DNA from 3 places in the Paenibacillus sp. FSL R5-0701 genome. Region 1 is predicted to be linked to each of the others. Evidence: predicted binding sites of a transcription regulator. Region 1 holds the regulator's gene; each other region holds the start of a gene.
The links. Region 1 encodes NrdR, which represses ribonucleotide reductase genes. Its sites were predicted from a motif close to AACACNATATATNGTGTT; they were not measured.

Region 2: MKZ13_RS28905 (anaerobic ribonucleoside triphosphate reductase) is a predicted target of NrdR. The motif match lies at 1,673-1,690, and genes of this name have one in related genera.
Region 3: MKZ13_RS10675 (adenosylcobalamin-dependent ribonucleoside-diphosphate reductase) is a predicted target of NrdR. The motif match lies at 1,778-1,795, and genes of this name have one in related genera.

Annotation. Positions count from the first base shown of each region.
Region 1 covers NZ_CP150230.1:2,114,304-2,118,523, reverse strand. Annotated here, with positions in the region: partial or broken gene MKZ13_RS09955 (IS30 family transposase) at 1-432, opposite strand, end outside; gene MKZ13_RS09950 (bacterial surface protein) at 762-1,574, opposite strand; tRNA gene MKZ13_RS09945 (tRNA-Ala) at 1,764-1,836, opposite strand; gene nrdR (transcriptional regulator NrdR) at 2,022-2,489, opposite strand; gene MKZ13_RS09935 (alpha/beta-type small acid-soluble spore protein) at 2,605-2,826, shown strand; gene MKZ13_RS09930 (lytic transglycosylase domain-containing protein) at 2,909-3,472, opposite strand; gene coaE (dephospho-CoA kinase) at 3,469-4,065, opposite strand; gene MKZ13_RS09920 (MntP/YtaF family protein) at 4,075-4,220, opposite strand, start outside.
Region 2 covers NZ_CP150230.1:6,582,619-6,586,838, forward strand. Annotated here, with positions in the region: gene MKZ13_RS28900 (histidine kinase dimerization/phospho-acceptor domain-containing protein) at 1-1,254, opposite strand, end outside; gene MKZ13_RS28905 (anaerobic ribonucleoside triphosphate reductase) at 1,736-3,697, shown strand; gene nrdG (anaerobic ribonucleoside-triphosphate reductase activating protein) at 3,694-4,203, shown strand.
Region 3 covers NZ_CP150230.1:2,274,893-2,279,112, forward strand. Annotated here, with positions in the region: gene MKZ13_RS10670 (SNF2-related protein) at 1-1,472, opposite strand, end outside; gene MKZ13_RS10675 (adenosylcobalamin-dependent ribonucleoside-diphosphate reductase) at 1,856-4,220, shown strand, end outside.

The DNA.
Region 1 (4,220 bases):
CAAATTTACCGCGAGTTTCTGCGGGTTTCTGACGCTTTCCTTTGTGCCGAAGAACCTGTAACGTGCCTTGAACCAGTCGACCTGCGTAGATCCAGCGATAGATCGTTTTGAAGGATACTGCTTGCAAGCCTTCGGTACGGAAGCGTTGATTGATCTGTTCCGGAGACCACGTTGCCTTCAGTTTTTCCTCCAGTGAAGCAGCTAAGGTGCTTGACCATTTACCTGAAGAAACAGAGGATTGACGACGCTTCTCATAAGCGTTCTGAGCGTGTTCTGCTGATAGGGATACGATGAATTAGCACGATCTAGTTCGCGGCAAATCGTGGACGAATGTCTCCCCAGTTCTTTTGCAATAGCTCTTGAGCTTTTGCCTTGTCTGTGGAGGATTTCTAGCTTGCTGCGTTCGATTATGCTAAGATGTGAATAACTCATGGACTGATTCTCCTTGTGTGAATGCTGGTGTGGTAACTTTCATTCTACACGAATCAGGCTGTGAGCCATTTTTTTATTTCAGTAGGGTGTCGCACTTCATATTACAATCCGTCAATTTAAAAAAGAATATTAGTATCTTCGCTCCTTCTCTTGAAATAAGTTCAAGAGTTTACGGAGTATCGTGGTTCGTTAACACAACAAAAAAACGCCATCACATGACGTGATGGCGTTCTTGACTATGAAGCCTAGGGGGATCGAACCCCTGACCTCATCGCTGCGAGCGATGCGCTCCTCCACGATTGTTATTCAAGTAATAATAAAAAAGATGTTTATTGGGCTGTATTATACTCACTCACTTCAAAGTTTAAGATCTTATTAAAAATCACATAATTTTTACGACTCTTGAACGGCCCCTTATTGTTATCATGTTTATCAATAGCATAGGAAGCTGTACCACTTCCAGCTTGTTTGTTCTCATACCAGGCAATAAAACTTTTGACCTCTTCCATACTCAGATCGAACTCCTTCTCAAGGCCAGTATCCATCGTAACCACCAAAATAGCACGACCACCGTTTGGTTGTTCTGGTTCTGGTTCTGGAGTTGGTTCTGGAGTTGGTTCTGGTGTAGGAGCCGGAATTAACGCTCCACTACTACTAATATCGATTGCGCTCAGAACAAAATCCGTTGAGTCTTCTTTTTGATATATCAACGTTACTTGATGATCTTTATTATCTAATCCAGTTTTTTGGAATAAAAGCGTATCAGTTTGGGCATTTCCATAAGCAGAAAATAAATATGTAGTTTCATCAATCTGAATTTTCATAACTTTAGATTTATTCATATTTCTTGATCCAATTACTCTTAGTTTATCTCCCTTAAACCAAAAAGAAGCCGTTGCCTCATTTGTCAATGCAGCGGATGCAGAGCCTGTACTATACAAAGTGTTATCATACTTTGTCCATGTTCCTGTGTAGGTGATTAGGGGATTTCTGTCAACAATTCGACTCCACCCAGCTTCGGCCTGTTTTAATTGGCTACTTCCAACAGTAGCGGCCAAAGCTTCTTTTTGAAATCCAAAAAATGTTATAGCCATAATTACAATCAGGCTACTCAATCCTATCTTCTTCTTCCAGTTCTTCACTAACTTTCATCTCCTCAGTGTATGTTATTAATCAATTATATATTAAACAAGGGTATACATATAGTCTGTTATTTTTAATAAACATAAGAGTTATTGAATAATATCCGATCCTTATACCTTTACTAAGTGATAGTCCCTATTTTCACATCAAAAAAACGCCATCACATGACGTGATGGCGTTCTTGATTATGGAGCCTAGGGGGATCGAACCCCTGACCTCATCGCTGCCAGCGATGCGCTCTCCCAGCTGAGCTAAGGCCCCAGGATATGAAATAGATAACTTGTCCAACACTGCTACGTTCCACAGGCGACTCCTATATCATATAAAATCCAGCTTTCGCTGTCAATCACTTTCTCAAGATCCAAAGTGATTGGAGAAGAACAACCGATTTCTCTGGTACACACGGACTGGAACTCCAGACTGCTCTTCTCCCTATCCCCACTTCACTAATCCTCCAGATCGTCTTTGGACAACAGGGATTTCAGTTCTTTCATGAACATATTGATATCTTTGAACTGGCGGTATACCGAAGCAAAACGGACATACGCCACTTCATCGACTGGAAACAACTGTTCCATCAATAGCTCACCAATCTGGCGACTCTCCACTTCAGCATCAGCTGTATTGCGCAGAGATTTCTCTACTTCAGATACCATCATCTCCAGGGTCTCTACGGAGACTGGACGTTTCTCACAGGCACGAATAAGCCCGCGGAGAATCTTGTCCCGGCTAAACTCTTCCCGGCTGCCATCTTTCTTAATGACGATCAGTGGAGTCTCCTCAATCATCTCAAACGTTGTAAATCTTCGGGCACACTGCTCACACTCACGGCGACGACGAATGGATTTTGCTTCGTTGGCCGGACGCGAATCAAGCACTTTGGTACCCATATAACCGCAATAAGGACACTTCAACTCAGATCACTTCCCACGTTTTACTTTTACCACATATTCCCTGTCTTGATTTTGTAATGAAAAATGCATTGCCGACACATAATACTTTTACCAACCCGCGAGGAGGTGAACAGCAATGGCACAAAGCAATGGTAACTCCAACAACCTGGTGGTAACTAAAGCTTCCGCAGCACTCGAGCAAATGAAATATGAAGTTGCTCAAGAACTCGGAATCAGCATCCCACAAGACGGATACCAAGGTAACATGACTTCTTACGAGAACGGTTCGATCGGTGGATACATCACGAAGCGTCTGGTAACAATTGCAGAACAGCAATTGGCAGGTCAATACCAATAATATCTGCATCGTAATACGCTACACAGAGGAGCATGGAGCGGCCGGTGAACAACCGGCCTGCTCTGTGCTTCTACTTATATACTTAGAACGTATTATAGATCTTTACATACTGATTATAATAGTAAATGACTCTTTGTACATAGTGACGCGTCTCACCAAACGGAATATCTTTCACTGTATCGAACGAGCCATCCCATACACCATCTCTAAGCCAACTGTTCACTTTGCCTGGACCCGCATTATAGGCAGCGATCATAACTGCTTCATTGCCATCGAATTGATCGGATAGATTCCGCAGATACCATGTGCCTAATTGAATATTTCGTTCAGGCTCGTGCTTCAATTCCTCCAGCGAAGTGTCGGGAATTTTGGCTTGTTCCAGTATCCAGTTGGCCGTATCCGGCATCAGTTGCATGAGCCCGATGGCGCCTCGTTTGGATTCCTTGCTTGTCTTGAAATTGGTCTCCACCTTGATAATGGAAGCAATCAGAAACGGATCAACCTCATAACTCTGAGATTGGGCACGGATCTCTTCCTTATAATGTATGGGATAGAACCATGCCATCCAGTTTGTATTCAGAAATAACACCAGTACAAAGGACACAAACATCAACAGCAGTACACGTTTCTTACGCAATATTTTCATAACAAACCCTTATGCTGTAGATATGAGTCAATTTGCTGCTCCGTCGCAGACCATAAGCCGCTGTTATCGATTACAATGTCTGCCAGCTGTTTTTTGCGCTCAATATCCATCTGTACATCCATTCGAGCCTCAGCCTGTGCTGCAGTCATTCCATCCCGACTCATCAAGCGATCTCGTTGCACCAATCTCGGGACATATACAACCATGACTTCCTCGAAACCGTCCTCCAGACCTGATTCGTAGAGCAAAGGAATATCAGACACCACAAGTTTATCCGGATGTTGCAGTTCGTATGCAGCAGCCCGTTCGCGCATCTCTCTTCGGATTGCCGGGTGTGTCATAGCCTCCAGTGCCTTTCGTTCCTCGGGTTGTTGAAAAACAATACTTCCAAGCTTTTTCCGATCCAGTGTTCCATCTTCGTTCAGTATGGCTTGTCCGAACCGCTTAACAGCGGCGGCCAACACGGGATGCCCGGGCATCATAACTTCCCGGGCAATAACGTCTGCATCGATGAGCAACGCTCCCTTACTGGCGAGATAGGCGGAAACACTGCTTTTGCCTGTCGCGATCCCGCCGGTTAAGCCTATATTCATCGTTTCACCTCATAACAACTTCATTATTCCCATAATCATTAACAATAGCGCTGGCAATACAGACAGTCTTCGCATCCAGCGCAGAGCTGAGAATCGTAGGCCAACCTTCATGCCGAGTGACAGAAACGCCCCACTAAACAGTGCAATAATGAGTG
Region 2 (4,220 bases), 2.7 Mb from region 1:
TAACTCCCAGTATCTGCGTAACGGAAGGGATATGTTGAATTCCGTCTCATTTTCCTTCACACTGCTCACCTGAATACGGCCATGCATGAGAATGGCAAGATTCTGGCTTACAGCCAGACCCAGATTACTTCCAATCAGTTTTTGGATATTCAACTTCTCTTCTTGGCTGTTAAAGGTTTGCATCTTCTTATCCGATAACGTCTGACCTGTGTAATTCACCTTGAGCAGAAGTGTACCCGTCTCTTCGGTGTCTTCTCCGTTCACCACTGCCGTGATCAGGACGGAGCCCTCACGCGTTGAATCGAGAGCGTATTGAATGACATGTGCAAGCAGCTGTCCGATCTTGATCTCATCACCAACGAATACTTGCGACACATTCAGCTCCAGATTCAATCCCAGCTCAATGTTCTTGCCAGCCGCAATTCCCGCATAAAGATAGACCGTATTCTCAATTGTACCTACCAGATCGAAAGGATCATCATGTATAACCGTTTTACCTGCCTCATTGATGTTGAAATTCATCATATTGTTCAACAAAGTAAGCAGAATATTGCCGCTCGTCTCAATCATATTCACATATTCTGACTGCTCCTCAGGCATATCCGGTGTACGTATCAGATCAGTCAGTCCCAGAATGCCGTTCAACGGATTGCGAATCTCATGACTCATCAGCTTGAGCATCTGTGATTTGGTCATGGCCTCCGATTCAGCTCGTTCTTTCTCTGCCTGGAGCTGCTGTTGCATTTGTTCCGAATCACTCAATTTACGCTCCTGAAGATGCAATGTGCTCTCCAGGTCCACAACATAGCCAAGGAATACGGCCATCGCCTTCAGCGTCTTCATGTCGGTTTCACTGATTACATAATCAGGATTATCCATCAGACAGATGGTCCCGAATGTTTCGCCAGATCTTCGCATGATGGGCACGCCCACGAAGAAACGATTGCCGAGCCCACTCGTGACATCCATGAATCTTGTCATCGGATGTTCACATGTATTCTGGATTGTAAGGTTCTCATGTTTATCTTTTAATACCAAGCTGCAGTAAGAATCTTCAAATGGAAGTTCGCTACCTTTTACAATCAATTCTTCCTTGCGATTGAACGCCTCCAGAATGACATTCGTCAAACCGTCATTCGTAGCAACAAAGATGGTATTAACCTTCAATATACCACTTAGTACGTCTACAATATGGGCCGCAGCTTCCTTTATATCTTCATAGAAGCCTCTCGTAATGCCTTCTGCCGTCCCCATGATCCACCCCTTTTATCTTAGCTGCACTATCTAATCTGTAGATCATAATTGTGTAATCACGTACAAGGGTTCATCAAAAAATCCGAATAGCTGTCACAATCTATACTTATATGATTAACACCGTAGCTGTATAAGAGAATCATACTTCCTGTTTATTGCCCATTTGCGGTCAAAACAGTTCTTAAACGGATGGATTAACAAACGAAAAATTATGGCAAAACGCCTTTTCAGATTGATTAAAGTCCATCTTGTCCAACTTCGGATATTATCCTTGCAGGATAACTAGAAATTATACGCTTCTACTCAAACTTTGGGAACCTTTATCCACAGCAATTAAAGGAAAGTCCACTTTGTCCTGTGAACTATGTGACCATTATCACACCCAAAAAACCACATATAGTTTATAAATGGATAAGACGAATCTACATATAGTGTTATACGGAAATTGAATGATATTCAATCATTTTAGGAGGAACCTTACATGAACATGCTTGAGTATGCCACTCCACCGGCATCCGATCTATTATCCGACCTGGGAAGACGAATTATTGGCGCAGAAGACGCCGATACGCTGAGGGAAAATGCCAATCTGAACGGAGACTCCTTCAGCGGCAAGATGAGCAGGCTCGGTTCGGAGACAGCCAAGTGGCATGCTCTGCGTCATGTGTTGCCGGAAGAGCTTGCCCAAGCTGTGGAGAATGGGGATCTGTATGTACACGATCTGGACCAGTATGCACTTGGAACGACCAACTGCATCTTTATCCCGTTTGACCGTCTTCTTGCTGCGGGTTTCAATACAGGCAACGGATCGGTTCGCACACCTCAGACAATCATGTCTGCAATGGCTCTGGTTGCGATCATCTTCCAATCCCAGCAGAACAGTCAATATGGCGGTGTGTCAGCCAATAAAATCGACTGGGATCTGGCTCCCTATGTACAGCGATCGTTCCGCAAACATTACCGCAAAGGACAACGACTCTTTGGTGAGCATGCCCTGCTCGAGGATGAACAGCTTCATCTGGACAGCATCGAAGCGAAGAATCAGTGCCCGCAGGCGTATGCCTTCGCCTATGAAGAGACTGAACTGGAGACAGGACAAGCTGCTGAATCGCTGATTCATAACCTGAATACGATGAGCAGTCGTGCAGGTGGCCAGATTCCATTCACTTCACTGAACTATGGATTATGTACATCAGCAGAAGGTCGGTTGGTATCACGCTCGTTGCTGGAAGCAACCATCCGTGGCCTGGGCAACGGGGAGACTCCCGTGTTCCCTCAACATATTTTCCAGTGCAAACAGGGGATCAATCAGGCTCAAGGAGAGCCGAACTATGATTTGTTCCGTCTCGCAGTCACCTGTTCATCCCGGCGGATGTATCCCAACTTTGTCAATGTGGATGCCTCTTTCAATCTGCCTTTCTATCATCCGGAAGATCCGGATACGATCATCGCCACCATGGGATGCCGCACACGTACACTGGCTGACCGATTTGGTCGCAATCGTCAAAGTGGTAAAGGTAATCTGTCCTTCAACACCATTAACCTCGTGAAACTGGGCATCCGGTTTGGCATCTGCCAAGGTGCCAGAGCTGTCGCTGACCGGGCCGGATTCTATACTGCTTTGGAGTCGGTTATGCATAATGCCGCTTCCGGCCTGCTGCACCGGTACCGGATTCAGACAGCACAGCCTGCCAAGGCATCGGACTTCATGATGCGGGAGGGAGTATGGGAAGGTGGGGAACAGCTTGGCCCGAACGAGCCGGTTGCCGATCTTTTGAAGCATGGAACATTATCTCTTGGTTTTATCGGTCTTGCGGAATGTATGACAGCTCTCTATGGGCGTCATCATGGGCAGGACACTCATGTACATCGTGAAGCATTGAACATTATTCGGACCATGCGAGAATTCTGTGATCGGATGAGCGAGCAGCATAACCTGAACATCACCCTGTTTGCCACGCCTGCTGAAGGGTTGTCCGGCAAATTCACGAAGATCGACAGAGAGCGTTATGGCCTCATTCCTGGAGTTAATGATCGGGAGTATTATACGAACTCATTCCATATCCCGGTATACCATACTCTTCCAGCTTATCGGAAGATTGAACTGGAGGCCCCGTTCCATACGTTATGTAATGCGGGTGCAATCTCCTATGTGGAGCTTGACGGGAACGTTCGAGCCAACACGGCAGCTTTCCTGCGGATCGTACAATATGCACTGGCACAGGATATCGGATATTTCTCCATTAATCACCCGATCGATCGCTGCCCTGCATGTGGTTATGAAGGGGTCATTGGAGATGTATGCCCAGGCTGCGAAGCCCACGAGAACCATGTGCATTTCCAGCGTTTACGCCGCGTAACGGGTTATCTGACTGGAGATTACAAAGTACGCTTCAATGCTGCGAAGCAGGCCGAAGTGCGGGATCGGGTGAAGCACCGGTGAATCTGTATGGTTACATCCCGGAATCGGTGAATGAAGGGACAGGCCTGCGCGCCGTGTTGTTCATCAGCGGATGTCGTCACGCCTGTCCGGGCTGCTTCAGTCCGGATTCATGGAGCTTTCGAGCGGGTGAGCCCTTTACAGAGGAGCGGCAGCAGCAGATTCTGCATGAAGTGACGACCCATCCATTGCTGGATGGCGTTACGTTGTGTGGCGGTGATCCCTTTTTCTCGGCAGCAGAATGTACGTCTTGGGTTCAGCAGCTCCGCGCTGCACGTCCTGATCTGACGGTATGGGCTTACACGGGATTCGAATATGAAGAGCTGATCACCGACCCTGTGAGAGCGGAGCTTGCACGGTTATGCGACGTCATTATCGACGGGCGATATGTTGAAGCTGAGCGTGATGTCTCCCTGCCCTTCCACGGCAGCCGGAATCAACGTTTGATTGATGTCAGTGCAACACTAGCCAATCGAACCATCGTTACAATGCAGCTCAGTATGCGGTAAACATTGGTTTTATTCTC
Region 3 (4,220 bases), 160 kb from region 1:
AAGATGTTCACGTCATTTTGCTGTCCCAGCCGGTGTACCCGACCGATCCGCTGCTCTACCCGCATAGGGTTCCAAGGCAGATCAAAGTTGATCATATGATGGCAAAATTGCAAATTGATGCCTTCACCACCCGCTTCGGTTGCAATCATGGCCTGCACACGCCCGCGGAAGAGATCCATCATCCAGTCTTTTTTGCCACGATTCATGCCACCCCGATAAGGTACAGCCGTAAGCCCGTTGTTGCGGAAATAGTTTAGCAGATACTCCTGCGTGGCCCGGTATTCGGTGAAGATGATTACTTTTTCATTCATGTTCCGAATTAGTTCCATTGTTTTCTCGGCTTTGGTATTTTCCTTGATCGCTTTAATATGGGCAACGAGTTCCCAAATCTTGTCCCGAAGGGGAGAGTCCAGCGGAAGTTTCTTCGACAGATTAACCAGCGTCACGAATACAGCATCCCGACTGCTGCACACTTCACGCTGCAATGTAACAAGGGAGAGCATGCTGCTCAGATTGCCGCCAGCTTCCTGGTACTGGTCTTTGACAAAGGAAGTCACACCATCATAAAGCGCTTGTTCTTCGGGCGATAATTGCAGATTCACGTTGGAGACGTTCCGTTTGGTAAATTGAACGGGGCCTTCGCCGCGTCGGTTACGAATCATGACTTTGGATAACTCATTCTTAAGCTGTTCCTGATTTTTCGGAACCCGCTTGTCTACAACAAAGTTGGCCGCAAAGTCACCCTGACGACCCAGTTGACCGGGCTTCAGCAGGTTGATCAGATTGAACAATTCACTCATATCGTTCTGCACAGGTGTAGCTGTGAGCAGCAGGCAATACTTTTTGCGCAATTTCAGCATGAATTGATAGTTGGTTGTTTTTTTGTTTTTGAGCTTATGAGCCTCGTCAATAATGATCATGTCGTAATCGGTATTCAGCAGCATATCTTTGTGCGGGTCACGTTTGGCTGTATCCATGGAAGCAACAACCACTTCATTCTGCCAGGAATAGGCCTTTTTCTGGGCAATAGCAGGGATGCCAAATTTTGAATTCAACTCCCGTACCCATTGCAGCACAAGAGACGCTGGCACGAGAATGAGTACCTTGGATACGAGACCTCGAACCATATATTCTTTCAGAATGAGACCGGCTTCAATGGTTTTGCCAAGACCCACCTCATCGGCGAGAATGGCCCGGCCTGACATTTCAAATAATACTCTGCGTGCAGTGTCCATCTGGTGAGGGAGTGGGGTAAGGCCTTGTAGATGCTTGAGACATTGGATCTCGTCAAAATTGGGAATCAAATTGGTTTCTTCGGCTTGAATCCCCAGTTGGAAGAGTCGATAATCCCCCCAAGGACCTCCTTTATCCAGTCGTGATTCCAATTGATTAATCCAGCTTCGATCAAATTCCAGCGGAACGGGCAGCTCGGCTACAGGTTGATTCGTGTGGTGCGGGTTTTTCCGGTTCATGGTGTGTCCTCCCCTGCCATACGTGATGACGTTTTATTCGTAGGTAATAGTATGGACGAATGAGAGTCAGTTCATAACTATGTGGGTTCAAATAAGGAATATTTACACTTGTCACTCCGATGACAGAATAACCTTCCAATCGCTGTTATCCCCAGATTTTTTGTGTGCCAAAAAATTCACAGATATCGTATTCATGCGTATGAGGGTGTGTGAAGAAGTTTGTCCGAGCAGGGGAGTCTATAAAATAAGGTCTGTGATAAAAGTCATATGGAAAATCAATATATGGTGTAATATACTGGTTTTATATCACTATATGTGGTGTTTCATCATAATTTACTCTTATAGTGAAAATGGAGATTTATTTCGGGAGGTTGAACGTAGCGATGAAATCGAACCAACGATCGTACCCACTAGAAGGACTCAGCGAAAAAATATTTCTGGACCGATACGCCTGGAAGGACGCTGATTCGAATCATGCCAAGGTCGGAGATGTTGTATTGGTATTAACGAAGGATGATCCGAAGTTCCCAACCAAGGAAGTGGGCGAAATCATAGAACGTCAGGGTCAGCTTGTACAGGTAAGGACTCGAAGCGGAGAGATGATCAAGACAAATGTGGAGAAACTGACACTCAACATAGAAAAAACACCGGAAGAGATGTGGGACCGCCTCGCCAAAGCGATGGCTTCTGTCGAATCCACAGCCGATCAGCGGGCAACGTGGGAGTCCAAGTTCCGCTCCGTGTTGGAAGATTGGAAGTTAGTACCCGGAGGCCGCATTGCTGCCGGTGCGGGGGCAAGCGATGAGCTGACACTCTTCAATTGTTATGTCATTCCGTCTCCGCAAGACAGTCGGGGTGGTATCATGAAGACTTTGACCGAGATGACGGAGATTATGGCACGTGGGGGAGGCGTAGGTATTAATTTGTCCTCTTTGCGTCCTCGCCGAGCGGTGGTGAAAGGTGTCAACGGATCATCCAGCGGTTCCGTATCGTGGGGCGGATTGTTCAGTTATACGACTGGACTGATTGAACAGGGCGGAAGCCGCCGGGGTGCGCTCATGCTGATGATGAATGACTGGCATCCGGATGTGCTTGATTTTATTACCGTGAAACAAACGATGGGGCAGGTGACCAATGCCAATCTGTCTGTATGTGTGAGCAACACATTTATGGAGGCTGTCAAGCAGGATGGAGATTGGGACTTGGTTTTCCCCGATACGAACGATCCGGACTACGACACCGAGTGGAACGGGGATATGCAGCAATGGAAAGCAGCAGGTCATTCGGTGGTGCACTATCGTACACTGAAGGCTCGCAAAATCTGGCATACCATTATTGAATCAGCCTGGAAATCGGCAGAGCCTGGTGTGGTATTCATGGAGTACTACAACCAGATGTCCAACAGCTGGTACTTCAATCCGATAATCTGTACTAATCCTTGCGCGGAACAGGGTCTGCCTGCCTGGGGTGTATGTAATCTGTCTGCCATTAATCTGTCCAAATTCTACGATGAAACAAATCATGATGTGGCATGGGATGAACTGGCGGAAACCACTCGCATCTCGGCTAGATTTTTGGACAATGTCATCGATGCAACACCATATCATTTTGAGGAAAATAGACTGAATCAGCAGCGTGAACGCCGGGTTGGGCTTGGCACGATGGGACTGGCAGAGCTGATGATTAAGCTGCGTATTCGATACGGCAGTCCTGAATCTCTTGTTTTTCTGGATAAACTGTATGGATTCATGGCGAAGGAGGCCTATCTGGCATCGGCAGAGATTGCAGCAGAGAAGGGAGCTTTCCCAGCTTTCGAAGCTGAACCGTACTTACAGAGTGGATTCATGAAAAACATGGTTGCGACGTACCCTGAAGTGGGAGAGGCTATTCGTAAACAGGGCATTCGAAATGTCACACTGATCACACAGGCGCCAACGGGAAGTACAGGCACGATGGTGGGCACATCAACAGGTATTGAGCCGTATTTCGCCTTCAAGTATTTCCGTCAAAGCCGTCTGGGTTATGATGAACAGTTCGTACCGATTGCACAAGATTGGCTGGATGAACATCCGGGTGAAGCTTTACCAGACTATTATGTGACGGCAATGGATCTGTCGGCTGAGAATCACATCCGGGTGCAGGCTGCGATTCAGCAATGGGTGGATAGTTCGATCTCGAAGACGGCCAACTGTCCGGCTGATTTTACAGTGGAGGATACGGCTGAGCTGTACGAACTGGCCTTCGACCTTGGCTGCAAGGGAGTAACGATATACCGCGATGGCAGCAGGGATGTGCAGGTGCTGTCCACGTCGAAGAAGGAAGCGACCCAGGCTGAAGATCAGAACACGGCGGAAGCTGAAGAGAAGACAGTCGTATCTGTAATAGAAAACCCGAATAATGCTGAAGTACAGGCAAGTGATGGAACTTCCAATAGCCAGGATGGTGTTAGCACGCATTCTTCCGATCAAGCCCCGTCCTCTTCTACAGTACTGGATAAACAATACAGAAGCCGTCCTCAAGTACTGCGCGGTGCGACATACAAAATCAATACGCCATTTGGGATGGCTTACATTACGATCAATGATCTGGAGGGAACGCCGGGTGAGATCTTCCTGAATGTGGGCAAAGCGGGATCGGACGTGTTTGCCATGGCTGAGGCACTCGGTCGAGTATGCTCTCTGTTCCTTCGATACGGAGATCATGGGCACAAGGTTGAACTGTTGATCAAACATCTCAAGGGAATCGGTG